Roseimaritima multifibrata: one gene and its partner. The protein of the gene in region 2 binds, or shares a complex with, the protein of the main gene of each other region. Links are inferred from orthologs where the notes say so. Each region holds a gene or a part of one and is shown on either strand. Other genes may lie near its edges.

Region 1 (7,212 bases), 4.2 Mb from region 2 along the record:
GGTTCTCGTTAATGTGCTCGGCGATAGTGGTCGAGCGGGGTGGAAAACGTGTCTGCCGAAGCAGCCAGCAGGTTTAAGCCTGTTGGGCGTATTTTGGATTGGGAGGGCTGATTTCGCCAAGTCCGGTGTTGGACTTCTTAGCGTAACGTTCTTTGCTGCCGTTGCTAAGGTACCGGATGCCGATGCGAGTCGCTTCGCCGTTGGTTGGGTCAACCAACATCACGTTCGATGCGCTGATCGGCATTTCTTTGCTCAGCCGCCCACCCTGTGGGTTCTTCTGGCTGCGGCGAACATGTTTGTATACCCGAGCCACACCCTCGACGATCACCTTGTTTTTTTGGCGGTCAACCTTCAGGATCTTGCCTTTCAGGCCACGGCTGGCTCCGGCAATCACGACGACTTGGTCATCAACGCGAAACAACATTGCAATACTTGAGGTGAGTAGGGTAATTCTGTGTGGAATACGAACAATCAGGTAGAAGCGTTTTAAACGACTTCGTTGGCCAGACTGACGATCTTCATGTAGTTTTGCTCACGCAGTTCACGAGCGACCGCACCAAAGATACGAGTCCCGCGAGGCGACTTATCTTTGTCGATCAGAACGACGGCGTTGCTGTCAAACCGAATGTAACTGCCATCGGCTCGGCGGGTTGGCGTTTTGGTGCGAACGATTACCGCTCGAACGATTGCCTTCTTTTTAACGTCGCTGCCCGGGATCGTGCTCTTGACACTACAAACGATGATATCACCGATCGTAGCGAAGCGACGCCGCGTACCGCCCAACACTTTGATGCACATTACTTCACGAGCACCCGTGTTGTCGGCGACATTCAGTCGTGTTTCTTGCTGAATCATGGATCTACGCTGCGCGAGGCAACTTCAATTAGTTAAAAATGGTTTAGTATCGTATTTTAGGAGTCGCTGGATTCGCCAGCGGCTTCATCGTCACCGATGTGAGCGGTTTCAATCGCTTCGGCTTCGGCAGCGTTCTTACGAGCGGCACGCAAAGCGGCAACATCGACTGCGGTGCTCTTTTCGATCACGCGAGTCAATTCCCAACGCTTCAGTTTGCTCATCGGTCGTGATTCGATCAGTTCCACCAAATCACCAACCCCGGATGAATTTTCTTCATCGTGAGCGTAACAAACCGAACGTTTTTTGACGAACTTCTTGTATTTGGGATGCTTGACCAGGCGGTCGATTTCGACACGCCGCGTCTTGCTCATCTTGTCGCTGGTGACGACGCCGGTAACAACGCGCTTAGGCATAATGGACTGACTGAATCTATAAAGTGAATCGGAAAACGACCTGGGCAACTAAGCCTTGGTACGTTCGGTTTGGATTGTCTTGATACGAGCGATTAAGCGTCGATTCTTCCGCAGTTCGCTGGGAACATCCAGTCGTTCGGACTGGGATTGGAACCGCAGTCGAAACAGCTTTTCGGCTGTTTCTTTGCTGGTCAGTTCCAGCTGTTCGTCGCTCATTTCGCGAAGTTCAGCGGCTTTGGTCATCGGAATGTCTCAATGTTCACAAATGAATTGGGTTCAAGGCGTTGCCGCCTTGACTTTGCTTGCCTCCAGTTTCTCGCTCCCGAGGGAGACGAGGTCTGGTAATCATCATCGACGTCCGCTACGCGGGTCGTCGACTAACGAATCGCACTTTAACCGGCATTTTGCTGGCGAGTCGTGCAAAACATACTTTTGCTTGTTGTTCGGTCACACCGCTTAATTCATACAGGATCGTCCCCGGTTTTACCGAAGCAGCCCAAAAGTCGGGCTCACCCTTACCCTTACCCATCCGGGTTTCTAGCGGAGTGCTAGAGACGGATTTGTCTGGGAAGATGCGAATGTACAATTTGCCTTCACCGCGAACGTATTGCTGAGCAGCGATACGGCCTGCTTCGATCGTCGTGGCTTTGATCCAACCCGGTTCCAGAGACTGGATACCGAAGTCGCCAAAGACCACGCGATTTCCGCGAGTCGCGCTACCTTTTATACGTCCTCTTTGGCTTTTGCGATGCTTGACCCGTCGCGGCATCAGAGCCATCGGCTTCGTCTCCGTAAGTACCTTGGTTGACCCACACTTGAATACCGATGTGCCCCTGTGGCGTCATCGCTTCGGTGAATCCGTAATCGATTTTTGCGTTCAATGTGCTCAGCGGGATCGAGCCGCTGCTCTGCTTCTCGCGGCGGGCCATTTCTGCCCCACCTAACCGGCCTGCCAACTGGATCTTGATCCCTTTGGCTCCGGCATCCATGGTCTGTTCCATCGATCGTTTCATCGTGCGACGAAAACTGGAACGTTTTGCCAATTGCTGAGCGATATCCTCGGCCACCAACTGGGCTTGCAGTTCGGGACGTCCCACTTCTTCAACCTTAAGGTTGACGCGACGACCGATCAGGTTCTGGACCTCACCTTGCAGGACTTCGACTTCTTGGCCTTTCTTGCCAATGATCAAACCTGGGCGAGCGACGTACAGGATGACGCGAACTTCATCTCGCGTTCGTTCGATCTCAATGCGATCGATTCCTGCATTTTTGTATTGTGTTTTCTTGGGGTGCTTCTTGATGAAGTTACGGATTGTATGGTCTTCCAGCAACAACTCCGCGAAGTCCTTCTTAGACGCATACCAGCGGCTGGACCAGCCACGAGTGACGCCCGTACGGAATGCAATTGGATTGACTTTTTGTCCCATAACCTTACTCGTTCGTTCTTGCCGTTAAGAAAAGGCGGTAGTTTAGCTGAGTTCGCTGATCGGCGTCAGGCCGACAGTGATGTGACTGGTTCGTTTTTTGATCATAAAGGCCATTCCGCGAGCTCGAGGTCGAATTCGCTTGAACATCGGGCCTCCGTCGACGCGGACGTCCGTCAGTACCAGTTCTTCGATTCGAAAGCTCTGGCCGCCGTTCTGATCCGCATCGGCCGCGTTGCCAACAGCACTTTGAATCACCTTCTCCAAGAAGCGAGCTCCGCGTTGCGGTTGGTACCGCAGCAGGTCAAGGGCTTCGTCGGCATATTTGCCCCGTACCATGTTGGCAACTAAGCGTACCTTTTGGGCACTCATACGGGCGTTTTTGTGTCGAGCTGTAAAAGTGGTCATAGCTATCTGCCGCTTACGCGGATGTGTGATTCTTGGACGGGAAGGTGTCTCTAGCGTTTGTTGCCCTTGCCACCGTGACCTCGAAAGGTGCGGGTGGGAGCAAATTCGCCCAGTTTGTGGCCGACCATGTCTTCACTGATCAGCACTTTGACGTGTTTCCTGCCATCGTGAACCATGAAAGTCACGTTGACAAACTCAGGGACGATCGTACAGGATCGAGCCCAAGTCTTAATCGGTTCAGATTTGCCGGTTTCGGCCTGCTTCTGGACCTTGAAATACAGCTTGGGGTCGACGTGGGGCCCTTTTTTCGCGCTGCGACTCATGGCAATTGTGGGTGCGGGTGTAGTTATCTAGTAAATTTCGACTTGGCATCCGGCGGACGTCGGAATGCGGCTTACTTGTGCAGCTTCAACTGACCGTTACGACGGCTCTTGCGGCGTCGAACGATCGAGCTGTTGCTTGGTTTACGCTTCTGGCGAGTTCCGCCACCCTTGGCACTCTTGCCTTGAGGACTGACTGGGTGACGACCACCCTTGGTCCGACCTTCACCACCACCGTGCGGGTGATCGACCGGGTTCATGGCGGTACCACGAACATGCGGACGACGTCCCAACCAGCGTGAACGACCGGCTTTTCCAAGCCGAACCTTGCTGTGGTCCGTGTTGCCAACTCGTCCAACGGTCGCTCGGCATACCGATGGTACGCGACGAACTTCACCACTTGGAAGTGACAGCTGAGCCCAGTCCCCTTCGCGAGCCATAAGCAACGCTTCGGTTCCTGCTGAGCGGCACATCGAAGCACCGCCACCAGGGCGAATTTCGATGCAGCTGACAGTTGTTCCCACGGGAATGTTTTTCAGTGGCAAGCAATTGCCGGTTGTTGCAGGGGCTTCCGGGCCGTTCATGACCTGGTCGCCAGCTTTCAGGTGCACAGGAGCGACGACATATCGCTTGTCACCATCGGCGTAATGCAACAGTGCAATGCGAGCCGATCGGTTCGGGTCGTACTGGATCGAATCAACCTTTGCAGGGATTCCATCTTTGGTGCGACGGAAATCGATGATTCGATATTGCCGTTTGTGACCACCACCGCGATGGCGGGCGGTGATCTTACCTTGGTTGTTGCGTCCACCATTTTTCTTCTTCGGAACCAAAAGGTTCCGTTCCGGTTTCGCACCTGGCGTCAGTTCAGCGAAATCGCTGACCGAAGCGTTGCGTCGCCCGTTGGTGGTCGGTTTGTATATTCGGATGCCCATGGCTTTACCTGTTAGTCAGTCGGAGCGGTTTCAACATTGGCCGAGCAGAGTCCTAAAACCCTGTCAGACTTAGAAGAAATCGATGCGATGCTCCCCGTTCAAGGAAACGATTGCTTTCTTCCAAGCTCCGGTGCGGCCGATCCGCTGCTTAAATCGCCGAGCCTTGCCCTTGCGGGTTTGGGTGCGAACTTTGGCAACCTTAACGTCAAACAGCGATTCAACAGCTGTTCGGACGTCGGTTTTGGTTGCGTCTTTATGAATTTCGAATGCGTACTGATTGTTCCTGGAAGCGCGATGGACGCCCTTCTCGGTAACCAAAGGCCGCAGGAGAACCTGATGCGGTTCAAGCTCGAGCCCGCCTTCGGGTTTCACAGGAGGTTGAATTCTTTTCATTGATTCGTTCCTTAACCTTGGCTGTCGCTTGAGGAGGAAGCGAACGTACCATCTTTAATCTTGTCCAGGGCGTCGCGGGTTACCAACAACCGGCGAGGCTTGAGGACCGAAAGGGCATTCAGTTCGCGAACCGGCGATACGCCGACTCCGCTAATGTTTCGAATGCTTTTGTAAACCATGCCGTCAAGTCCGGCCGTTGCAACCAGCGTGGTGGTGCTTTCAAGGCCAAGAGCCTTGAGGACCGCTACCATCTGCTTGGTTTTTGGCTCGCTGAATTCCAGTTTGTCGATAACGACAACCTGTCCATCAGAGATCTTGCTGGCGATCGCCATACGAGTCGCTAGGCGAATTGCCTTTTTCGGCAATCGATAGCTGTAATCGCGAGGCTTGATCGTGCGAGCAACACCACCACCGCGGCGGATGTTCGTTCGCTTGCTACCGGCTCGGGCGTTGCCCGTACCTTTTTGGCGATACATCTTCTTAGTGCTACCGCTAACCTGTCCACGAGTACGCGTGTTATGCGAGCCCTGGCGTAGGTTAGCCTGGTACATAACGACAACGTCGTGCAGCAATTGCTTGCTGATTTTAGGCGCGATCGCGGCGGGATCGATGTCGTAAGAACCGACACTCTCTCCACTGGCATCATATACCGTCAAAGTGGCCATGCGAACAAAACTCCAAATCCAAATATTCTTAAGCGGGGGGCAATCAAGCCGAAACCAAAACTAGCGAAGACGATTCGTTTCCCGAATCGAAACAAAGCCACCATTGGGGCCTGGAATCGCACCACGCACTAACAGCAAGTTGTTTTCTTCATCAACACGGACAACCTTCAGGTTTCGTGTTGTGATCTGAGCAGCTCCATAATGTCCCGCCATTTTGCGACCTTTGAAGGTCCTTGATGGCGAAGCACTGCAGCCCGTACCACCAGCGTGGCGGTGGACTTTCTTGACACCGTGAGAAGCACGTTGCCCTTGGAAATTGTGTCGTTTCATGACCCCGGCAAAACCGCGGCCCTTGCTCGTTCCGGTAACATCGACGGCGTCGATGCCTTCGAAGACGCTGACGGTAATCTTGGTACCGACTTCATCAGCGGTTTCGCCGCGGAACTCACGAATGAACTTTTGTGGTTCGCAGTCGGCTTTCGCGACAGGCTCAACCGACGCACGACCTTTTTGCCGCTTGCTGTCAAGCTTAGCAACGTGGCCGCGTTCGCTACGGATAGCTAAACGTCGAGGCTTGTCTTCAAAGCCGATTTGCACAGCTTCGTAGCCATCTCGCTCCTGGGTGCGCACTTGCAATACATTGCATGGCCCTGCCTGGATAACCGTTACCGGCACGGCAGTACCGTCTTCCAAAAAGACTTGCGTCATCCCGACTTTACGGCCGAGGATTCCCCGTGGCATATCTAGTGCCTTCAGTAAACAAAGTTAGTGGAGCGAGTCGCCTCCCGAACCTGGCCGACACTGGTGTGTCAGGGGTTATCGGGACGGCTTCCGTTTCAAATGGAATACCGCACTTGCGAAACTACAGTCCGTTAAACCAATATATTGCTAACCCAAGGCCCCTACACAAGGCTTGGGAGGTCATGGACCCTTGCGGATACCATGTGGGTCGAAATCTTAACGTGGAACGTCTGGGCTGATAGCCCTAAAACGGAGTTTCCAGCAAGTTTCGAGTGATTCTTTTGCTCGGCCGCTTTTCAGGGCGGTCGAAATTGACTGGCGAAGACGAAGCGTCTTGGTCGGTCGTAAGTTTATCAGCGAGCTGAGGCTTTGATCTTGATGTCAACACCTGCAGGCAGGCTTAATTTGTTCAGTGCTTCAATTGTCTTAGCGGTTGCCGAAACAATATCGATCAGCCGTTTATGCGTTCTGATCTCGAATTGCTGGCGAGACTTCTTGTCGACAAATGGTCCTGACAAGACAGTGTATTTCTCGATCCGAGTTGGCAGAGGAATTGGTCCATGGACCTCACTGTGAGTACGTTTAACCGTTTCCACAATGTCCTGTGCACTCTGGTCTAAGACCGAGTGGTCGTACGCTTCCATACGGATGCGAATGACTTCGTGCGACCCAGCCGCCACGGCAAATACCTAATTTACAAGTTCTGAAGCGTTCTGAAGCAACGGCACGGTGTGAACTGACCCGGTGGTTCTGGATCGGCCTGAGATTGTCTGGCCGCCAAGAATCCGACATTGCTGTCGGGGATCAGCACCCTTTGTGGACGCTGCTTCGTTAAGAAGGGGAGAATCTAGCCGCACCCATACAGTCGGTCAACGGCTGAACGCTTTTTTTGAACTGAAAATTCATGTTTTTCTTTGCATGTTGGTGAACCTGGCCTGCCGTACCTTCTCTAAACTGCGCCGTCGGTAGAGGACGTCCCGCCGCTTGAGCCCGGTTTTCTACCCCATCTTTACCGAAAAAGGGGCGATAAATGCTAGCAATGGCGATGGGCGGGGCGG
Region 2 (7,423 bases):
TGTCTGGAAAGATGCCGGACCATAGCGAATCGGACGCAAACCAGCTTGCCGCCAGCGAGTTTTTTGATACCGGGATGAGCCGCGAAAGCGTCCGCAACGATCTGCAAACATTGCTAGACCGGAACGTGCAGATGCTGTTCATTTATACCGAGGGATACGACGACATTTGTGGTCGGGCTCAGTTCTACGAGATGTACGGTTTTCGTCCCAGCGATCAACAGCAAGTCGAATATTACGCCAACGCCGAACACACCTACCCGATCGTCGAGAACCGCGAAATCGCTTGCGTCCGCATTGCCACTTGGTTCGCGGACCGTTTCCCACGTGTCGCCGAAAATCGCCGCATCCTGCAAAACTCTAGCCTCTAAAGACAACACGATGAGTTCACTGTTATCGATTGAAACCGCCAGCGAAGCGAGCCTAAAAAAGCGAACCGCCGAATGCATTGGCCGGATTGTTTCAACGCTTTCGCCAGGACGGACCAAGATGCTGTACGAAACGCCACAAAGTACCCCCAGTGGATTCGTCGACAAAGCGATCATGGCGTTCCTTAAACGAAACGCCATCCAGAATCACCAGGAGGGCTTCTTCGAACGATTGCACAAAGACTTTTGGCAAGGGAAAGGGGGCGAGGTCTTTTCCAGTAACTGCGACAATCGTTTTAACGATCTGTTTCTCACCCGGCAGAAAGACGACATCACCGCGTTGAAAAAGACATGCCTGGAAACAAAACCGAAACACCTGGTCGAATTCGGCTGCAGTGGCGGCGCCGTCCTAAACTATCTGACTCAATCGATTGAGGGTATCGATTCGGCAACCGGCATCGAGATCAACCAAGAACAAGTGCGGCGCAATCAAACGTCTGATGAATTTGATTCACGAATCGACTTTGTTTGTGATGACGGCGGCGATTGGTTGCTCGCCAACGGGCAACCCCAAAGTCTGTTTGTATCTAATGGAGGCGTCCTGGAATATTTCCGACGCGAGCGACTGGATCAAATGTTGACTCATATTTCGCAGCAACTTGGGCCAGCCACTTTTTTTGCAATCGAACCGGTGGCGTGCGACCACGATTTCGATCAAACGAACGCATCGATTCCATTTGGCAACGAGCTTTCCTTTTCACACAACTACCCCAATCTATTTCAATCCAACGGGTTTGATGTAGTCCATCGGTCCGTCGTCGAATTTGAATCATGGAAGATGTTGGCCATCATCGCGGTTACTCGGTAACGCAATTGCTAAGCGGCCAAGCAACCTTCAATCTCGTTTCGAGAAATGAGGCAAACGCGCCGCGAGTGAGCGTGGCGGTGAAAAACCTGGCTATCCGAGCGAAAGACCTACGCCGCTTTCTGGGCACTTAGGATTCGTTTGTGCCCGGCGAGGTCTCGGATCAGATGCACGGTATCTGCCGCAAAAGCTTCGTTTGCTTTCAGAATATCGGCACAGGCGTCGGCGATCATGGGGCTTAATTCGATGATCAGAAAGCCACCTGGCTTGAGACATCTCGCTGCCTGCGGAATCAGGGCTTCGATGGTCTCGGTTCCCTTCGGCCCGCACAGCAATGCCATCTCCGGTTCTTGCTCTCGCACCCCGGGATCCAGTGCGTCGTATTCCGCCTGACTGATGTATGGTGGATTACTGCAAACCATATCCAACGAGGCATCCATCTTGATCGTCTGCAGAAGGTCTCCGTGCTGCAAAACAATTCGATCTTGCAGTTCGTATCTTTCGACATTCTCGCGTGCCACCTGCAACGCCTGCTCACTTTTATCGATAGCCGCGACGCGGGCTCTTGGCAGATTCTTTGCGATGGCGATCGCGATCGCGCCACTTCCGGTCCCCACATCGGCGATATGCAGTTTTCCTTCACCGGCGATACTCTTCGCTCGGTCGAGGGCTTCAATCACCAAGTGTTCGGTTTCGGGACGCGGGATCAGAACGCTTGGATTGACTTGGAATTTCAACGAATAGAATTCCTTGTACCCGACCAGATAGGCGACAGGAGTCCCTTCACCGCGGCGGCGCACAAGTTCACGAAAGGCGACCAAAGGCTCTTGCTCAAGTTCCGTATTGAACGCCGTGTACAGCTCGATCCGGCTGCATCCTCGGGCATCGGCAAGCAAGACTTCCGCATCAAGCCGAGCCGTATCGGAGCCCTTCTTTTTGAAAAAATCGGTTGTCCAAGTTAACAGACGCAACACGGTCCATGGCTCGGTCTTTTCCGTCTGTTCCGTTGACATCTATTACTCTTCCATTTCGCTGCGCAGTTGATCTCGGTCGTATTCGATCAATGCTTCGGTAACCGGGTAAACATCCCCAGCAATGATTTGATCCAGCTTGTACAAGGTCAAGTTAATCCGATGATCGGTCAAACGATTTTGAGGATAGTTGTAAGTTCGGATGCGCTGACTGCGGTCTCCGGACCCCACCAATCCACGTCGCTCTTCGGCTCGTTTGTTGCTTTCCTCTTCGCGTTTTTTCTCATAGACACGTGCCTTCAAAACGCGGAGGGCTTTGGCGAGATTTTTGTGCTGGCTTTTTTCGTCTTGGCACTGAACGACGATGCCCGTTTCGTGATGGGTCACGCGGATCGCTGATTCGGTTTTATTGACGTGCTGACCTCCGGGGCCGGACGCTCCGAATTTATCGACGCGGTAGTCATCCGGTTTCAGGTTGACTTCGACGTCCTCGGGCTCTGGCATGACCGCAACGGTTGCCGCCGAGGTATGGATGCGGCCTTGCGTTTCGGTTTCGGGGACTCGCTGGACTCGGTGCCCACCACTTTCGTACTGGAGATCGCGATAGACTCCGTCCCCTTCAAAGGTGACGGTGATATCCTTGAAACCGCCCATGTCGTTGATACTGGCGTCCATGATCTCGGTTCGCCAGTGTTTGTGTTCGGCGTACTTGATGTACATTTCGTACAGATCGCGAGCGAACAGCGCTGCCTCGTCTCCTCCGGTACCGGCTCGAATTTCCATCACACAGCGGGTCCGGTGACTATCCTCACCGCCGACGGTCATCGCCAGCAGTTCTTCCCACAGCTTTTCACGTTGCTTGCGAAGTTCGGCCATTTCGGTTTCGGCCATTTCCCGCTCGTCAAAGTCCTCTGCGGCTTCGGCCATTTCCTGGCAACCGAGGATTTCATCGGTCAATCGTTTGAATTCGATGTAATTGGTCACCATGCGCGTCAGGCCACCATGCTCTCGGGCAACCGCGCTCATTTTGGCCCCATCCCCTTGGACGGCAGGATCGGCCATTGCGGCTTCCAATTCTCTGTAGCGAGCGAGCTTTTCTTCCAGGGTATCGCGAATCGATTTGGACATAGTGGGCGGCCGGCCAGCGGCTATCAGTTGAGCGAAGAGAAAGGGCGGGAAGTGCAGAAGCACAGAAAAAGCCGCGACGTATTGGGATCAACCCAAAAACGTGGCGGCTTTTCGAAATCCTAGAACGGAACCAGCTATTTCTTCTTGCCTTTTTGTTGCAAGCTACCGTAGGTGCCTGCAGCAAATTTCTTCTGGAACTTATCGATTCGACCTGCCGTGTCGACGAATTTCAATTTTCCGGTGTAAAACGGATGGCACTCGCTGCAAATGTCGACCTTCAATTCGGGGCGAACGCTACGAGTTTGAAACGTATTTCCACAACCGCAGGTAACGGTCGTTTCTTGATATTTTGGGTGGATGCCAGCTTTCATGGGTCTACTTTCGGGACTAGGAGAGGGCTGGAAAATACAGCCGTCCGAGTCGGGCAATTTAGAGGGAAACGGTTCAGCATGAACAAAAATGTAGCCAGCACAATACCGGCGATGGTAGATGTTATGATAATCCCCATCAAATTAGCAAGGGCACAGCCTCTATTGATCCTCTGATTATCGACATTTCAAGGCGATTTCCGCATGTCAAACGTCCCTCCAGCGAACGATTCTCCAGAGACTCCCTATTCGCCGCCCGCTCCTGCCACCCCCACCATCCCTCCACAAGCCCCTGCCAGTGAATCGGATGCGACGGGGGGCCTGATTCCCTACAAAAATCCCAAAGGGCTGGCCGCTTATTACCTCGGAATCTGCGGCCTTTTCCCGTTGTTAGGATTCCCCTTTGGCGTCGCGGCCCTTGTGTTGGGAATTATGGGGCTGAAGGCAAGGAAGGCAAACCCGGTCATTCGCGGCCACATTCACGCCTGGATCGGCATTCTGTGCGGCCTATTTTCCATCGGACTGACGCTGTTAATCGTCGCCGGTATCGTGATCGCAGCCATTGCTGGTTAGACAGGACGGCGTTTGGAGAGAAAGGCCGGACGGCTCGCGCCGTTCCGCTAAGAATCGGGGGTGGCGGGCGCAAAATCCTAGCGGCAGGGCGCGAGCCCTCCGGCCTGCAGAATCCAGTGAAAAACGGCCGGACGGCTTGCGCCGTTCCGCTAAGAATAGGGGGTGGCTCGCGCTAAATCCTAGCGGCAGGACGCGAGCCCTCCGGCCTGCAGAATCCAACGAAAAAGGGCCGGACGGCTTGCGCCGTTCCGCTAAGAATCGAGGGTGGCTCGCGTAAAATCCTTAGCGGCAGGACGCGAGCCCTCCGGCCTGCAGAATCCAACGAAAAAGGGCCGGACGGCTTGCGCCGTTCCGCTAAGAATCGGGGATGGCTCGCGCAAAACCTTAGCGGCAGGGCGCGAGCCCTCCGGCCTGCAGAATCCAGCGAAAAAGGCCGGACGGCTCGCGCCGTACCGCTAAGAATAGAGAGTGGCTCGCGCTAAATCCTAGCGGCAGGGCGCGAGCCCTCCGGCCTGCAGAATCCAGTGAAAAAGGGCCGGACGGCTTGCGCCGTTCCGCTAAGAATAGAGAGTGGCTCGCGTAAAATCCTTACGAAAAACGTGCTACTTTGCATGGACACTGCTGGAAAACCGAGCCTTTTCGGGCTACGCGCCAAGCCTGTTTTTCGAGTACAAGCTAGAGACGTGAAAAAAGGTCACTGGCCGCAGAGGAAACGATGCACGAACGGACGCAAAAAGCAATTTGCCGACTGGCTTTTGTTGCCTGCTGCGCCATGCCTACGTTTCTTGTTTTGCTAGCGATCATCACGACCTGGACACCTTGGTATCACTCGCGTCAGCTGAGGCTGCTTGAAAGTGCATTGACGGACCAGTTAGGGCTTCGCGTCGAACTAGAAGATTTTGCTCGGCCAGCGCCCTCGGTGCTGCGTCTGTCAGGGATTGTGATCAAAGAGAATGAAACGGGTGCGGAAGTCGGCCGGATTCGGATGGCGACGTATGCGATTCTGAATGAGAAGCGAGTCCTACGCATTCATCAACCTGAACTGCAGTCGGCTCAGCTGAAACATACCTGGCAAATTGTCCACGATCGCTTCCTTTGCCAACCTGAATTGACTCGACAACCTCTAATTGTCGCCGCCGATGACCTGTCGCTGCACAGCAGTTCGGGCGGAGTCACCCTGCGGGAAGTCATCGCCCGCGTGACACCGGAAGACCAGCAGATCAAAACCGAAATTGAATTCATCCCTGCGGGCCGCGAAAGCGACATCAAAGCCCAGGTATCGATCGTCCGGAACCGCGAACTAGCGATCCCCGAAACGCGTTGGCAACTTCACACCGGCGGGGTCCCTCTCCCCTGCTCTGCTCTGGCGGACTATTTGCCAATCCTGCGAACGCTTGGCGAGGAAGCCGAATTCAACGGAGCCCTTGGCTGGAACGTTTCTTCCGAAGGCTGGAAGATCGACCTAGCGGGAGCCAATTTTGAGGGGGTCGACCTGAGCGTTTTGTTCGACGGTTTACCCCACAAACTAACCGGCCGCGCAACCCTAAAATTAGCTCACTGCAAAATCACTCCTGGAGAAATGGTCGATGTCTCCGGTTCGATCGTCGCGACGCGAGGCTACGTCGATGACAGCTTGCTACAAGCGGCTGAAACGCATTTGGGAATCCAATCATCGGTAAGCGACAATCAGGGAAGCGAATGGTATGACTTGCTGGCCTTCCGTTTTGACCTCTTCGGTTCAAAGCTTTCGATGCATGGCAGTTGCCATCATCAACGGGGATATGAATCGATGCCCGCGGGGACCATTTTGGCTCGTGGAACCAAGCCGCTAGCGGGCCGCCAGAATACGGAAGCGATCTCATCGACCAATTTGGTCGCTGCCCTTGCTCCCCATCACGCCAAGCTAGTCCCTTTTTCTTCGCAGACCGCAGCGATTGGGCATTTATTGATACCCTCCGCAGAGCCGCTACCGGACGACGTTCCCCCGCCATCACCACGGATCACGCTGCGGCCAAACTAGGCTCGCCCGCCGGGAGAGTCGAGCGATTTATAAGTTGACGGCTTGGCAGCAGCTGGCACCTGCCCAGACATCTGAGCGCCACGTCCCCTCGTCGGTTTACCCGACAGGAACGCAAGATTTGAAATTAGAGGTGGTTGCCCCCACGGTTTTCGCATCCAGTTCGGATTGCCGCTTTCAGCGGCAATCCGAACTGGATGCGTTTTCCTGGAGCCATGCGAACTAATTTCAAATCTTGGCTTCATGCCAGGCAAGCTGGCATGGGGCCTTCTCTCCCTGCCACACTCGCTACTTATTTATCGCACGACCCAAAAGGAGGGTGAAGCAAGCGTCGCACTCCGTCACTTTGACTTACAATGGGCCGTTCCCACCTGTTTAACTTTCTTGCCAGAATTTGGAAGCTTTGCAATGCGCCGTCGTGATTTGCTCTCCTTGATTTCGCTTTCCCTGCCGCCACTCCTTTTCGATTCGCCTTTTCGCAGCTTGCTGCATGCCGCCCCTGCGGCTGGTGGCGAACAAGACGCAGACGTGGTCATCATCGGCGGCGGGTTGGGCGGATGTGCAGCAGCACTCGCGGCGGCTCGCACCGGTTGCCGCGTTGTCCTGACCGAAGAGACCGATTGGCTTGGCGGGCAGGTGAGTTCCCAAGCGGTGCCGCCAGACGAGCACTATCAAATTGAAACGTCTGGCTGCACTGCCAGTTACCGCGAACTTCGCAGCGCGATCCGAGAGTACTACCGGCAGCACATGCCCCTGACCGCGGTCGCTCATGGGACGAAGAATTTAAACCCTGGCGGGGGTAGCGTCTCGCGCATTTGTCATGAACCGCGTGTCGCGGTTGCGGCCCTCTACAAACTACTTGGACCACACATTGCCAGTGGCAACCTGACCATCCTGCTAAATCATCGACCGATCGCGGCGCAAACCGACGGCGATAAAGTCCTGAACGTAACCTGCCAGAACCACTGGACCGGCGAAAAGATTGAACTGAGCGGGACCTCGTTCATCGACGCGACCGAGACCGGCGAACTGCTCCCCTTAACCGGAACGGAATACGTCACCGGTTTCGAAGCTCAGTCTGAAACCAACGAACCTCACGCACCGGCGAAGGCCCAGCCAAACAACCACCAAGCGGC

Evidence for each region. Proteins that work in one complex are often made in the same cells at the same time.
Region 1: rpmE (region 2) and rplB share a complex: the UniProt entries of both Bacillus subtilis proteins name them as parts of the 50S ribosomal subunit. The link is inferred for Roseimaritima multifibrata from one-to-one orthologs.

The regions. Positions count from the first base shown.
Region 1 is NZ_CP036262.1:2,191,067-2,198,278, forward strand. The notes cover bases 2,426-5,172. They hold rplB (50S ribosomal protein L2), read right to left. Parts: upstream 4,356-5,172; coding sequence 3,495-4,355; downstream 2,426-3,494. Other genes in these bases: rpsC (30S ribosomal protein S3), read right to left, coding at 2,426-2,695; rplV (50S ribosomal protein L22), read right to left, coding at 2,738-3,100; rpsS (30S ribosomal protein S19), read right to left, coding at 3,151-3,423; rplW (50S ribosomal protein L23), read right to left, coding at 4,425-4,748; rplD (50S ribosomal protein L4), read right to left, coding at 4,760-5,172. Also shown: rplX (50S ribosomal protein L24), read right to left, coding at 74-424; rplN (50S ribosomal protein L14), read right to left, coding at 487-855; rpsQ (30S ribosomal protein S17), read right to left, coding at 912-1,268; rpmC (50S ribosomal protein L29), read right to left, coding at 1,317-1,511; rplP (50S ribosomal protein L16), read right to left, coding at 1,630-2,046; more of rpsC, read right to left, coding at 1,985-2,425; more of rplD, read right to left, coding at 5,173-5,413; rplC (50S ribosomal protein L3), read right to left, coding at 5,474-6,154; rpsJ (30S ribosomal protein S10), read right to left, coding at 6,508-6,834. UniProt on the Bacillus subtilis protein: One of the primary rRNA binding proteins. Required for association of the 30S and 50S subunits to form the 70S ribosome, for tRNA binding and peptide bond formation. It has been suggested to have peptidyltransferase activity; this is somewhat controversial.
Region 2 is NZ_CP036262.1:6,425,134-6,432,556, forward strand. Bases 2,083-5,040 are described here. They hold rpmE (50S ribosomal protein L31), read right to left. Parts: upstream 3,701-5,040; coding sequence 3,464-3,700; downstream 2,083-3,463. Other genes in these bases: prmC (peptide chain release factor N(5)-glutamine methyltransferase), read right to left, coding at 2,083-2,243; prfA (peptide chain release factor 1), read right to left, coding at 2,247-3,329; FF011L_RS23325 (DUF4190 domain-containing protein), read left to right, coding at 3,902-4,270. Also shown: FF011L_RS23300 (alpha/beta fold hydrolase), read left to right, coding at 1-368; FF011L_RS23305 (methyltransferase domain-containing protein), read left to right, coding at 379-1,233; more of prmC, read right to left, coding at 1,341-2,082; FF011L_RS23330 (hypothetical protein), read left to right, coding at 5,043-6,290; FF011L_RS23335 (FAD-dependent oxidoreductase), read left to right, coding at 6,696-7,423. UniProt on the Bacillus subtilis protein: Binds the 23S rRNA. While neither of the L31 paralogs is essential, this protein seems to function as the main L31 protein.